3 regions of the Enterococcus sp. AZ128 genome follow, and region 1 is predicted to be linked to each of the others. Evidence: a T-box and tRNA genes for the amino acid it is inferred to sense, from the RefSeq annotation. Region 1 holds a T-box; the other regions hold tRNA genes.
What was found. A T-box is a leader RNA that pairs with one kind of tRNA and senses whether it is charged. The one in region 1 lies ahead of leuS (leucine--tRNA ligase), so its partner is inferred to be a tRNA-Leu.

Region 2: it encodes a tRNA-Leu, which carries the amino acid that the T-box ahead of leuS (leucine--tRNA ligase) is inferred to sense. The anticodon was not compared.
Region 3: it encodes a tRNA-Leu, which carries the amino acid that the T-box ahead of leuS (leucine--tRNA ligase) is inferred to sense. The anticodon was not compared.

The regions. Positions count from the first base shown of each region.
Region 1 covers NZ_JBIORZ010000004.1:19,890-24,613, forward strand. The annotation lists gene IGI38_RS21220 (NAD(P)H-dependent flavin oxidoreductase) at 1-739, opposite strand, end outside; gene leuS (leucine--tRNA ligase) at 862-3,375, opposite strand; T-box leader at 3,720-3,915, opposite strand; gene IGI38_RS21230 (phosphatase PAP2 family protein) at 4,053-4,709, shown strand; gene IGI38_RS21235 (TIGR01212 family radical SAM protein) at 4,710-4,724, shown strand, end outside.
Region 2 covers NZ_JBIORZ010000001.1:1,443,339-1,448,062, reverse strand. The annotation lists gene IGI38_RS07100 (glycoside hydrolase family 13 protein) at 1-989, shown strand, start outside; gene IGI38_RS07095 (hypothetical protein) at 1,086-1,691, shown strand; gene IGI38_RS07090 (hypothetical protein) at 1,753-1,938, shown strand; tRNA gene IGI38_RS07085 (tRNA-Leu) at 1,985-2,068, shown strand; gene IGI38_RS07080 (helix-turn-helix domain-containing protein) at 2,258-3,082, shown strand; gene nagA (N-acetylglucosamine-6-phosphate deacetylase) at 3,160-4,305, shown strand; gene IGI38_RS07070 (gamma-glutamyl-gamma-aminobutyrate hydrolase family protein) at 4,429-4,724, shown strand, end outside.
Region 3 covers NZ_JBIORZ010000003.1:267,320-272,043, reverse strand. The annotation lists gene udk (uridine kinase) at 1-440, shown strand, start outside; gene IGI38_RS20105 (IS1182 family transposase) at 566-1,969, shown strand; tRNA gene IGI38_RS20100 (tRNA-Leu) at 2,059-2,142, opposite strand; gene gpmA (2,3-diphosphoglycerate-dependent phosphoglycerate mutase) at 2,248-2,934, opposite strand; gene rpiA (ribose-5-phosphate isomerase RpiA) at 3,065-3,745, opposite strand; gene rpsL (30S ribosomal protein S12) at 4,154-4,567, shown strand; gene rpsG (30S ribosomal protein S7) at 4,611-4,724, shown strand, end outside.

The sequences.
Region 1 (4,724 bases):
CTAAAGAAAAAGCCGCACTTCTATTTTCTTCAGTTAAATGATTTTTCAATCCACGGATCGCTCCGCCTTTGTCTTTATGAATCACTATCGTCGCTGTATCATCAGCTTGTAAAATAGCCTGTTGATAATTTTCGTGAACCGGACATTCCACTGTCGTCAAAAAAGCAGTCCCCATTTGAACGCCTCGCGCTCCTAATGCAAAGGCCGCCGCCATACCACGGCCGTCACCGATTCCACCTGCGGCAATAACGGGTATATTGACCGCTTGAGCAACTTGAGGAATCAGTGCCATCGTAGTTGACTCTCCAATATGACCGCCCGCTTCCATCCCTTCCGCAATTACACCATCAACACCTAGTTGCTCCATTTTTTTAGCTAGCTTAACCGAAGGAATCACAGGAAACACTTTGATTCCTGCCTGCTTAAACTGTTCCATATAGGGTTTTGGGGTTCCTGCGCCTGTAGTTACGATCGCGACTCCTTCTTCCACCAACACTTCGACTTGTTCCGAAATGTTTTCCATTTGGAGCATCAGGTTAACGGCAAAAGGGTTATCCGTACGCTTTTTCGTCTCACGAATTTGTTCTCGTAAGTCATCGCTCCTCAGACCGCCGGCCGCAATGATTCCTAGTCCGCCGGCTTCTGACACAGCACTTACTAATGGATAGCATGCAATATGAGCCATCGCTCCTTGAAAAATCGGATACTGGATACCTAGCAATTTAGTGATCGTTTCCATTGAAGTCCCTCGTTTCTTTTTTCTTCATCCTAGCATATCTAGTATGAAAGATGGGGATCAGATTTACGTCGAGAGTTGATAAAAAAAATGCCTCGCAGAAATTGCGAGACATCTTAGTTAGCTTAATTTGCTACGATATTGACTAATTTATTGGGTACTACGATTACTTTGCGCACTGTTTTTCCTTCAATATTTCGTTGGATATGCTCATCAGCCATCGCAAGTTTTTCCAACTCATCTTTAGCTAAATCCACAGCAACCATTACTTTTGAACGAACTTTACCGTTAACCTGCAAAATTACTTCAATCTCGTTTTCAACCAATGCTTCTTCATCATATGTTGGCCAAGCTACGTGAGAGATCCCGCCTTCGTGTCCCAAAATCGCCCAAAGTTCTTCTGCGATATGCGGTGCAATTGGAGCAAGTAACTGTACGAATCCTTCCACGTATTCATAAGTCAACGCTTCAGCTTTATAGGCATCATTTACAAAGACCATCAATTGTGAAATAGCCGTATTCAAATGCAGATGTTCCATATCTTCCGTTACTTTTTTAACGGTTTGGTTATAGACTTTCGTCAATGAACCATCATTGAACGTCGTAATATGATCACGCATCTTGCCATCTTCGTCAACGATCAGACGCCATACACGATCCAAGAATTTCCGTGAACCCTCCAGGCCGTTTTCACTCCAAGCGATTGACGCATCTAATGGCCCCATGAACATTTCGTACATCCGTAAAGTATCCGCACCATATTTTTCAACCACATCATCCGGATTGACGACGTTTTTCAAAGATTTACTCATTTTCGCTGGAGCTTCTTCTAATTCTTCACCCGTTTCGACGCTAAACCATTTGCCATCACGTTTTTCTACCTTATTTGTCGGTACTAGAGCGCCGCGGCTGTCACGGAAGCTTTGTCCCAAGATCATGCCTTGATTGTATAGCTTTTGGAATGGTTCATTTGTTGGCACCACACCGATGTCATACAAGAATTTATGCCAGAAACGAACATACAATAAATGTAGCACCGCATGCTCTGCTCCGCCGATATAAAGATCAACTGGCATCCAGCGTTTCAATTTATCATAATCCGCTAATGCTTCTTTATTATGCGGGTCGATAAAACGCAGGTAATACCATGAGCTACCTGCCCATTGCGGCATTGTATTGGTTTCACGACGACCCTTCTTACCCGTAATTGGGTCGACTACATTAACCCAGTCTTCGATATTGGCTAATGGTGATTCTCCCGTGCCGCTTGGTTTGATATCGGTTGTTTTCGGTAATTCCAATGGCAACTCATAATCTGGAACTAGACCAGTCGTACCATCTTCCCAATGAATTACAGGAATTGGTTCGCCCCAATAACGTTGGCGAGAGAATAACCAGTCACGCAAACGATAACTGATTTCTTTTTTACCATAGCCGTTTTCTTCCAACCAAGGAACCATTTTATCGATCGCATCTTGCTTGTTCAAACCATCCAAGAAATCGGAATTGATGTGGAGACCATCGCCAGTGAACGCTTCTTTCTCTACATCGCCGCCCTCGAGTACAGGAATAATCGGTAACCCAAATGTTTTTGCAAATTCATAATCTCGTTCGTCATGGGCAGGAACCGCCATGATAGCACCCGTTCCATATGAAGCCAACACATAATCCCCAATCCAGATCGGCATTTTTTCGCCGTTTGCAGGATTAATCGCGTAGGCTCCTGTGAAGACCCCAGTTTTTTCTTTCGCTAAATCTGTTCGATTCAATTCAGATTTTTTCGAAGCTTCATCAATATAAGCCTCTACCGCTGTTTTCTGTTCAGGTGTAGTAATTTTTTGTACCAATTCTAACTCCGGTGCCAATACCGCATAAGTCGCACCAAATAATGTATCCGGACGTGTGGTGAAGACCGTAAATGTTTCATCATTGCCTTCGATTTTGAAGCTGACATTCGCACCGATCGAACGGCCGATCCAATTCCGTTGCATTTCTTTGATACTTTCAGGCCAGTCAACTGTTTCTAGATCATCCAGCAATCGATCTGCATACGCAGTGATTTTAAGCATCCATTGACGCATTGGCTTGCGAATAACATCATAGCCGCCCCGCTCGCTCTTGCCATCGATCACTTCTTCATTAGAAATCACCGTTCCTAATTCAGGGACCCAGTTAACAGGCACTTCGGCTTCATAGGCTAAACCTTTCTCATACATTTGTTCAAAGATCCATTGTGTCCATTTATAATATTCCGGATCTGTCGTATTTAATTCACGATTCCAGTCATAACTAAATCCTAATGAGTTGATTTGACGTTTGAAAGTTTCGATATTTTTCTTAGTAAATTCAGCCGGATCATTTCCCGTATCCAACGCATATTGTTCTGCCGGCAACCCAAAAGCATCCCAACCCATCGGATGCAAAACATTGTAGCCTTGCGCCCGTTTCATCCGTGAAATCACGTCAGTTGCTGTATAACCTTCCGGGTGACCAACGTGCAATCCTTGTCCAGATGGATAAGGAAACATATCTAATGCATAAAATTTTGGTTTCTCAGGATCATCTTGGGTATTAAAAACGTTGTGCTTCGCCCAATATTTTTGCCATTTTTTTTCAATCGCCTTGTGCTCGTAACTCATGTTGCTCCTCCTAATATATGAACTTATTTTGATTACGTTAATACTATAGCTAAAGATTCTAAATTGAAACTAAAAGCCAATTTGTAGAAAATTTCTACCTATTTTTGTACGCATACTATCTAACTATACTTCTTTTACTAACAATATATCTTAAATTTTATAATACACCACACACCTTGACTCACTACGAAAAGTTGGACTAGCAGCTAATTCAAAAGAATAAAACATTTTTCCAAGAAGCGGAAAAATGGTCCTACTATCATCACGCCGATCATTCTATTAACTTGCTGAAGAAAGAAGTAGAACTGACAAAAAAAGCCCTACGAAAGCTCAAAAGGGAGCTCTCATAGGACGTTATCAACGTGGTACCACCTATTTTTATCTGCCAGATAAATGGCAGACCTCAAAAGAAATAACGGTCTTCAACCGGATCATACGATCATGCTCCAAGGTAAGTTCGAACCTTCCGCATACACGCTCACAGCACCGCGCGCTCTCTGAAATGCGTTCGTTTCTACTACTCCTCTTCTGGGCAGTAATATTCAAAGTAGTTTCATCTTAGCAGATTCCAAAATAGAATTCAATTGAATTCCCCTTAAGAAATCTTGGAAAAAATTGTACCATGACCGAAACATGATATAATATTTCTGTTTAGAAGGGATGAATCAGAGAGAATAATGAAAAATAAATCAATTTACCAATTAATCGGCAGTTTCACTTTGCTTTTTTTTGCAGCATTGTGTTACATCGTCCGTTTTTACCCGGAAACATTATCCGGTTTTGATCGCGGGGCCATCCATGCGATCCATCAACTCTATCCGCAGATGAACGGCTACTTTTTATGGGTGACAAAATTTGCTAATCCTATCACTGTTGTCATCCTATCCATTGTTTTTGTCGGTTTGTTTTATTTCAATAAACAAAAAATTACGGCACTTTGGCTAGCTTCCAGTATGGCTCTAGTTAGTGGCATCGGTAATCATCTGCTGAAGCTTTTCTTCCATCGGGCACGACCTACAATTCTGCCCCACATGGTAACGGAACACAGTTTTAGCTTTCCCAGTGGACATGCCACAGCCAGCACCTTGCTATACGGAACCTTGATTTTTGTCATGGCTTTGTTCTTTAAGGAAAAAGCATCGCGGCTGATTGCCCAGATTATTGTCGGTTTATTGATCTTTAGTATCGTAATCAGTCGGATCTATCTTGGTGTTCATTACCCCAGTGATGTTCTTGGCGGAGTCCTTTTGGGAAGCAGTTGGCTATTATTTACCTACCCCTATTACAAACAGAAAAAATTAGCTTATGATCTAAAAGCAATTAGGAGAAAATAAATGACCTTTCAATAC
Region 2 (4,724 bases), on a different contig from region 1:
ATACAGGTGCCGCACGAGATGCAGAGAGTCAATATCGTGACTGGTTCACCTTTAATCATTATCCAGATGATTATAAATCTTGGTGGGGCGTCGCAGATTTACCAGAAGTACGAAAAGAAAATCCTCGCTATCAAGAATTCATTTATGGCGATTTGGACAGTGTCTTGTCGAAATGGACTTCAATGGGTGTGGATGGCTGGCGATTAGATGTAGCTGATGAACTGACTGATGATTTCATTGCGGGGATTCGTAAAAATCTATTATCCTATCAAGAGAAAATCTTGATTGGAGAAGTTTGGGAGGATGCCTCAAATAAAATTGCATACGATACTCGACGTAAATATGTTTTTGGCGATCATTTACAGGGAGTAATGAATTATCCGCTGCGGCAGCAAATCTTGGACCTTTTAAAGCAATCCCGTTCCTTGCAAGATATTTGCGAAGAAATGATTCGTTATCAAGAAAACTATCCTGCTGATTTTTATTATAATCAGTTAAACAATATTGGAACTCATGATACTGAACGTATTTTGACAATGTTAGGCGGGTCTGTTGAAACGCTGGATCAAGCATGGGGGCTGATGTTTATGATGCCGGGCATTCCTTGTGTCTATTACGGTGACGAGGCTGGCTTGACTGGCGGTAAAGATCCTGATAATCGCAAATTCTTCCCTTGGAAATCGATTGATCCTCGCTTGTTTAAAAACTGTCAGAAGTGGATCGAACGCAGAAAGAAATATGATGTTATGAAAAATGGTCAGTTTTTCCCATTTTACTCTCAAGCCCAACAAATTTTTGGGATCATTCGTTATACAGAGAATGCTTACGTGATTTACGCGCTCAACCTATCTGATCAAGAACAACTATTAAATGTCGGAGAATTATCAAGTCCTCGTGCTTATCAGGGAGAATACGCGGTTTTAGAGCGTATTTTGGAAGGCGAGACATTGGCTCCAAAAGGCAGCTTATTCATGTATGATTCAAATTAACTTATCTGTTTTGTTTGCTTACTGCTTAGAAAATTAAAAGCATTTTTTCAGCATTTATGCTAAACTATGCTATATCAGAACGATGAGGATGATTTTATGCAAACGTACAGCAGAAAAAAGAGCCGTTTTCCTGCTTTTGATGATGAAGCAGGTGTTAAATTAGTACAAATCAATCAACGTGTCTTGTTTGATGGACAGGATGACTTGATTACAAGTTATCGTTTGGAGGCAAAAGATATCTTTGAACGCCCGATGCCGAAAAACAAACGAACAAGACGTGTTAATCTAGATGAAGAACCGCGCAGAGAGCTAGATCACCATAAAGCGAATTTGCCAACGTACTATGGAGAACGAAAAGAATCGAAAAAAGCGAACTTATTTGAAGAGCGCAAACCAAAAGAAACGACGCAGCCTAAAGCTTCTTTTAATACGCGAAATGGCCGCAGTGCTACACCTTTTGCACCTAAATTTGTGCCCTCTTCATTAATTCCCGATGAACCGGCCGATGCAGTCTCACCACGAGAATTGATGCAAAGAATGGAAAAATCACGTCAATCCTACATTCTATTTGCTTCGGAAAATGAACAGCAGCAACCGGCGATCGAAAGAAAAAATTCGCGTCAACGGTTAGATCGTTCACTACGAGGTATCATGGAAGAAGAGAATTCAAGTATTGAAAATAGCAAATATTTTCATGATTAAGGCAGAAGGAGCCGATTGGCATCCTTCTGTTGTTTTGCGATGATAGGAGAGAACAGGGAATATGAATCCATTTGAGGAAAAGATTCGTCAATTACGAGCAGGAGAAATTGATACTTTCGAAGTGAAGCGAGATGAGTTTTTTTTGTTTCGCGAAGTATGGAGTAAACAAGAGGATAAAAAATTTTTCCGAGGTATCGCTGGATTAAAGGGAAATATTACTTATGTCTACGATACATCAATCGTTTAGGCTATTGACTTTTTCATTTTAGCTCGCTATCATGAAAAAGGATTCTGCGGTGGTGTTGGAATTGGCAGACAAGCATGACTAAGGATCATGTGAGAGCAATCTCGTGTGGGTTCGAGTCCCATTCGCCGCATTAGGATGTACCAATCTTGGTACATTCTTTTTTTGTAAGAAAATCAGGATTAAATGATTAGACAATTGTTTATTTTCATTTTTAAGCAATCCTTTTGTGTATTTCGATCACAAGATTTGCTTGTCTATTAGTCATCAGCTAAAATTAACTTATTGAAATGTGAATTTGCATATTTTGGAGGAAGCGGTAATGGAAGCGATTGGTCAAGTCTTAAAAGAGTTCAGAAAAGAACATGGCATGACACAGAAAGATCTTTCTCAAGGAATTTGTTCTCAAAGTGTCTTGAGTCGGATTGAAAATAATGAAGAGATTCCCAATATTTTTGTGATCCAGCAACTTTGTCATCGATTAGGGATTACGATTGACCAACTGATGCTTGATTTTTTACCAGAAGAACTGTTCCTGCGAAAATATTTCAATAAGATGTTTATGTATTTGCGAATCGGAAAATATTTAGAGATTCGAACCACCTTAGACTATTTAGATGAGCGTCAAATCACGCATCTTGATAAGGATCGCCAGTTGGCCTGCTTTTTTAAGGGCGTCTGCGCCTATTTTATCGACAAGAACCCAGAAGCGGCTTTAGAAAAAATAGAACAGGGACTATCAATCTGTGTTTCGAAAAAATATGATGGCTATTTTGATAGTCGGATCTTACTTTTAAGTCTGGCTGGTAAGATGAACTCTGTTTTAGGCAGAGTGAACGAAGCGCAAAATTACTACAACCAAAGCTTTGAGCTATTTCAAACGATGATGGCTGACTATTCAGAACGAAGCGAATTGAGTAATCTTTTTGTTAATTATGGAACTTTTTTAGTTAAGCACGAGCGTTTGGATTTAGCAGAGAAGGTCGTGGATATGGGGCTAAAATGGAATCGTCAACAATGCAGTTACTACAAGTTGAGAGAGCTTTTGGAATTGAAGATCCTTATGCTGGAGGCTCGTGATGAACTTCATTTAGTGATAAATTATCGGAAAATGGTACGCGCCTTAGAAAAGATAAAAGATTTATAGAATGGTCTACACCATTCTTGACTTATTATCCTTTCAGGAGTAACTTTAAGGTACTAAGAAAAAAGGGAGAGCTCAAAATGAAAACATTTATTTACGCTGACAAATTCTTTCTAAACTCTGGTGTTAAAGGCGCAGGTTATTTAGATGTCACTGATGGCATTTTTGGAACATATACGAAAGAAAAACCAGAAGGTGCTGAGATCATCGACCAAAGTGGAAAATGGATCGCTCCTGGTTTAGTTGATACTCATATCCATGGGTATAAAAATCATGATGTTATGGATAATGATGCTGAAGGAATCAAAGTGATGTCTGAAGGCTTATTATCATGTGGTGTCACAAGTTTCTTGCCAACAACATTAACGTCTTCAAAAGAACGGTTAAAAGATGTTGCTGAAACAATTGGAAAAGTTTCCAAAGATGTTGATGGTGCTAAAATTCAAGGAATTTACTTTGAAGGTCCATTCTTCACAGAAGAACATAAAGGGGCTCAAAATCCTAGTTATTTCGGTGATCCAGATTTGGATACCTTCCATGAATGGCAAGAAGCTTCAGGCGGTTTGATTAAGAAAATTGCATTGGCTCCTGAACGTAAAGGGGTCAAAGAGTTTGTTAAAACAGTGACTGATGAAGGTGTAGTTGTTTCGTTAGGGCATTCCAACGCAACTTTAGAAGAAGCGCAAGAAGCAGTTGAAGCAGGTGCGAGTGTCTTCGTACATGCTTACAATGGAATGCGTGGATTTAATCACCGCGAACCTGGAATGGTCGGAGCTTTGTTGGCGTTGCAGCATGTCTTCTCCGAATTAATTTGTGACGGTCATCATGTGCATCCGCAAGCGGCTGAAGTGTTGATGGAAAAAGCAGGACATGATCACGTGGCTTTGATTACTGACTGTATGATGGCTGGTGGTATGCCTGATGGCAACTACAATTTGGGCGAATTCCCCGTAGTCGTTGCAGAAGGAACAGCTCGTCTAGACTCAGGTAACCTGGCTGGAAGTATCTTGAAATTAAAAGAAGCAATCAAAAATGTTGTTGATTGGAATATCGCAACACCTGAACAAGCAGTTATGATGGCGTCCTACGTACCAGCTGTCAGCTGTAAGATTGATGATAAATGTGGAATGATCGCTGAAGGTCGTGCGGCTGACTTTATTGTCTTAGACCCTAGCATGGATCTAGTAGCTACTTATCTTGATGGCGTAGAACGCTACCACGCTTAATTGAATCGTCATTATTAAACTCGATCATTTTTTTGATCGAGTTTTTTTGTTATTGAGAACCTTTTTATGGTAAAATTTTCGTTAAAACTTTTTATTTTGAAAAAAACTGAAATGGGGTACATTATGAAACCAATAATCGGTGTTATTCCGCTATATGATGATGAACGAGAAAGTATCTGGATGTTGCCGGGGTATTTGAAATTAATTGAAGAAAATGGCGGGGTTCCGTTGATTTTACCTCTAACCAGTAGAAAAGAAACATTGACGCCTTTTCTAACAGATTGCGATGGTTTTTTGTTTACTGGCGGGCAAGATATTGATCCTTCTTTGTACAATGAAGAAAAACGGGAAGAATGCGGCAACCAATGTCAGGTGCGCGATGAAATGGAAAGTTATCTTGTGCGTGAAGTAATTGCAAG
Region 3 (4,724 bases), on a different contig from region 1:
TTGCGTTTGACACAGATTTACTGATCGAGCATTTAAAAGAGTTAACAAAATACCAATCGGTAGAAGTACCGATTTATGATTATGTGAAGCATACGCGCAGCGAAGAGGTCTATGTGCAAGAACCGAAAGAGGTTATCATTTTAGAAGGTATCTTGATCTTAGAGGATGAACGGTTACGCGATTTGATGGACATAAAAATTTATGTGGACACTGATGACGATATTCGGATCATTCGTCGCATCAAACGTGATATGAATGAGCGTGGCCGCACCTTAGAGTCAGTCATTGATCAATACTTGACGGTAGTCAAACCGATGTATCATCAATTTATTGAACCGACGAAGCGTTACGCAGATATTATCGTGCCAGAAGGCGGCGAAAATCATGTAGCAATTGATTTGATTGCGACTAAAGTAGCAAGTTTTTTGAATCATGAATAAAAAGAGCAAGACAGAGAATTTTCTGTCTTGCTCTCAGACTGTAGACAAAGTCCACTTTATGGATGCTGTCTACAGTCTTTTCTTTTATAATAGATTTATGAAACCGAATACAAGGAGTGGTATTTATGATGTCTAAAAAAAATACGAACGGCAGAAATCAATTCGCGATGCTCACGATTGATGACCTGGTCCCTCAAGACCACCTCGTTCGAAAGATTGACGCCTCGCTTGATTTTGAATTTATTTATCCAATCGTCGAAGCCACTTACTCCGATTTAGGTAGGCCAAGTATTGATCCGGTGATTCTGATCAAATTAGTGTTTATCCAATATTTATTCGGCATCCGTTCCATGCGACAAACCATCAAGGAAGTCGACACCAATGTCGCTTATCGCTGGTTTTTAGGTTATTCTTTCGAAGAGAAAATCCCCCATTTTTCAACCTTTGGAAAAAATTACGTACGCCGGTTTAGAGAAACGACACTGTTTGAGGATATTTTTGCTTATATTTTGGAACAAGCAATTAAAGCCGGTTTTGTAACAGAAGATAATTTGTATCTTGATTCGACTCACATCAAAGCCAATGCCAATAAACATAGGTTTACGAAAGAAATGACGCATGATGAAGCGAAAGCCTATCAGGATGAACTAGAAGATGAAATCAATCGCCAACGAATCGAAGCCGGAAAACGCCCTTTTACTTTGGACTTAGAAAAGGAAGTGAAGCTGAAAGAAAGAAAAATAAGTAAGGCTGACCCGGAAAGCGGCTACTACGTCAAAGGCGAACGAGAAAAACAATTTGCTTATTCTGCCCATACCTCATGCGACGACAACGGATTTGTTCTCAGCACAATCGTGACTCCAGGAAATATTCATGACAGTCAAGTCGCGTTTCAACTCGTCAAACAATCGAAGAGACTTTTTCCAGAAATCAAACGAGTGGTTGCGGATGCCGGCTATAAGACACCAAAGTTTGTTCACTTTTTGACTCATTTGAACCTTCGGCCTTGTTTGCCTTATTCAAGGTCCAAAGGGAAAAAGGACCTGTTATTAAAAAATAAGTTTCTCTACGACGAGTATTTTGATTGTTATATTTGTCCGCAGGATCAAATGCTCAATTTTTCAACGGTTACTCGAGAAGGCTACCGAGAATACAAATCTAATCCAAAAGAATGTGTCCACTGTCCTTTACTAAAACAATGTACCAAAAGTAAGAATCATCAACGAGTCATCACAAGACATGTTTGGGGAGCTTTGATGGATGAGATAGAGCATCTTCGTCTGACAGACTTGAATAAAGCCATTTACAGAAAACGAAAAGAAACGATTGAACGAATATTTGCGGATGCAAAAGAAAAGCATGGAATGCGTTGGACCAAGTATCGAGGCTTGGAAAAAGTTGCGACGCATACGATGCTAGTGTTTGCTGCAATGAATTTAAAGAAATTGGCCACTTGGTTATGGAAAGGCAAAGAGCCTTTATTTTTTTGTTCTGAATTTCGTAAGAAATCAGATAAAAAGACGGCCTAAACTCAAATCAAGAGTTTGGGACGTCTTTTGTCTACAGTCTGAGAGCAAGACAGAGAATTTTCTGTCTTGCTCTTTTTAACAATTATTGATGCGGCCGAGAAGACTCGAACTTCCACGGTATTGCTACCACTAGCGCCTGAAGCTAGCGCGTCTGCCAATTCCGCCACGACCACAAAAAAACTACTTATTCATTTTAGCACAAAATAATAATTGTGGCAGTGTTGATGCTGCAGAATAGCATAAAAAAATCCCGGCTCAAAGCTGAGCCGGGAAATATTTTATAAGTAGTATTTTTTAGCGACGGTTAAGTCATCGTTCAAGTCGTAAACTAGTGGTTGACCTGTTGGGATTTCTAAGTCCATGATATCTTCATCAGAAATACCTTCGATGTGTTTAGCTAATGCACGTAGAGAATTACCATGTGCAGCTACTAAAACAGTTTTTCCGTCTTTCAAAGCAGGAGCGATTTCGTCTTGCCAGAAAGGTAATGCACGTTCTAAAGTAACTTTTAAGTTTTCGCCGCCAGGGATATCGCGTGGGTCTAGCATTGCATAACGACGATCTTGAGCTGCTGAACCTTCGTCAGTTGCTTCCATTAATGGAGGCAATACGTCGTATGAACGGCGCCAGATATGAACTTGTTCATCACCATATTTTTCAGCGGTTTCTTTTTTGTTCAATCCTTGCAATTTACCATAATGACGTTCATTTAAACGCCAAGATTTAATAGTAGGTACCCAAAGTTGATCAGAGTATTCTAAGATAAAGTCACAAGTTTTGATTGCACGAGTCAAAACAGATGTGTAAGCAACATCAAATTCAATTCCTGCTTCTTTAATTTTACGGCCGCCTTCTTTTGCTTCTTCGACACCTTCTGGAGCCAAATCAACGTCTGCCCAGCCTGTAAATTGGTTCAATTTGTTCCATTCACTCAAGCCGTGACGAGAAAAAACTAATTTTGGCATATCATTCTCTCCTTTTGAAATTTCTGAAATTTTCAATTCCTGATTCATTGTACAATGTTTCTGCCGGGATTTCCATTAAATTGAGCGTGTTTTTTATCCATTCACGTGCTTTAAAGGGAATTTTATGAAATTATTTTGCAGGAACCTCTAAGGTTTTTGGTCCTTCAGAAGTACCAACGATGACACGCGAAATCATATCGATGAACAGTCCGTGTTCAACCACGCCAACACAAGCATCTAATTCTGCAGCCAATGTGTGGGGATCTTCAATCACCTCTAAATGCAGGTCAATAATGTAATGACCGCCATCTGTTGTTAAAAGTTCGTTGGCTTCGTTCATGCGCCAAGTTGGGTTATAACCTTTGGATTCAAAAAGACGAAAGACATTATGGCTGCCAAAAGGAACAACCTCAACGGGCAAAGGGAATTTGCCTAGTTTGTTGACCATCTTGCTTTCATCTACGATCCAAATACAGTCTTTTGAATAAGTTGCGACAACTTTTTCAAAAAGCAGAGCTGCGCCGCCGCCTTTAATTCCCTGAAAGTCATCACTAATTTCATCTGCACCATCAATCGTGAGGTCCACTGATTCTACTTCATCAATCGCTTTTAACGGAATGCCTAACTCTTTTGCTTGTTCTTCTGTTTTAGAAGAAGTGACGACACCCGTGATATCCAGACCTTCTTCATTCACCCGACGACCTAATTCCTTCACTAAATAATAGGCTGTTGATCCAGTCCCCAATCCAACGACCATTCCATCTTTGACAAATTTTGCTGCTTCGATCCCAACTAACTCTTTCAAATTCATTGAAAAATCCCACCTTCTGCTAAGTTACGTTCATTGTAATCGCAAAAAAAGAAAAAAGATAGACCTTTCAGTAAAAAAGACCAAAAAAATGAAGGCGTTTTATAAAGTGCTATTTCAGCAATCTAAAGAGGAGAATGACGGAGTAAAATGATTTTTTTTTGAGAATAAATCAAAAATTTAATCAAAAAAGAAAAGATGAAAAAAACTCTAGATAGTTTGTTGACACCTAAAATCAATCATGGTATGCTATCAAAGGTGCTTTGTGAACAGGTCTCTCGAATGGGACGTGCTGACTGTGTCGAAGTACACTTGATAGAGAATGCAGGAATGCATTATTTTTTATCGCTGAAAAAGAACCACCAGGATGTGTGGTACTAGAAAGCGAATCGAGGAAGGAGGAAACAAGGAATGCCTACAATTAATCAATTAGTACGTAAACCTCGTAAATCAAAGGTGGAAAAATCAAATTCACCAGCATTGAACAAAGGATATAACAGCTTTAAAAAAGCTCAAACAAACGTGAACTCACCACAAAAACGTGGAGTTTGTACACGTGTGGGGACTATGACACCTAAGAAACCCAACTCAGCATTGCGTAAATATGCTCGTGTTCGTTTGTCAAACTTGATCGAAGTAACAGCTTATATTCCAGGTATCGGCCATAACCTACAAGAACACAGTGTTGTTCTATTACGTGGTGGTCGTGTAAAAGACTTACCAGGGGTACGTTACCATATCGTTCGTGGCGCGCTAGATACTGCCGGCGTTAACGATCGTAAACAAAGCCGTTCTAAATACGGTACTAAAAAACCTAAAGCTTAATCAAACGAATAGATAGACATATTTTCGGAAGGAGGAGTTACGTATGACTCGTAAAGGAATTACAGCGAAACGTGAAGTTTTGCCAGATCCTATGTATAACTCTAAGCTAGTAACTCGTTTAATCAACCGTATTATGGTTGACGGCAAACGTGGTACT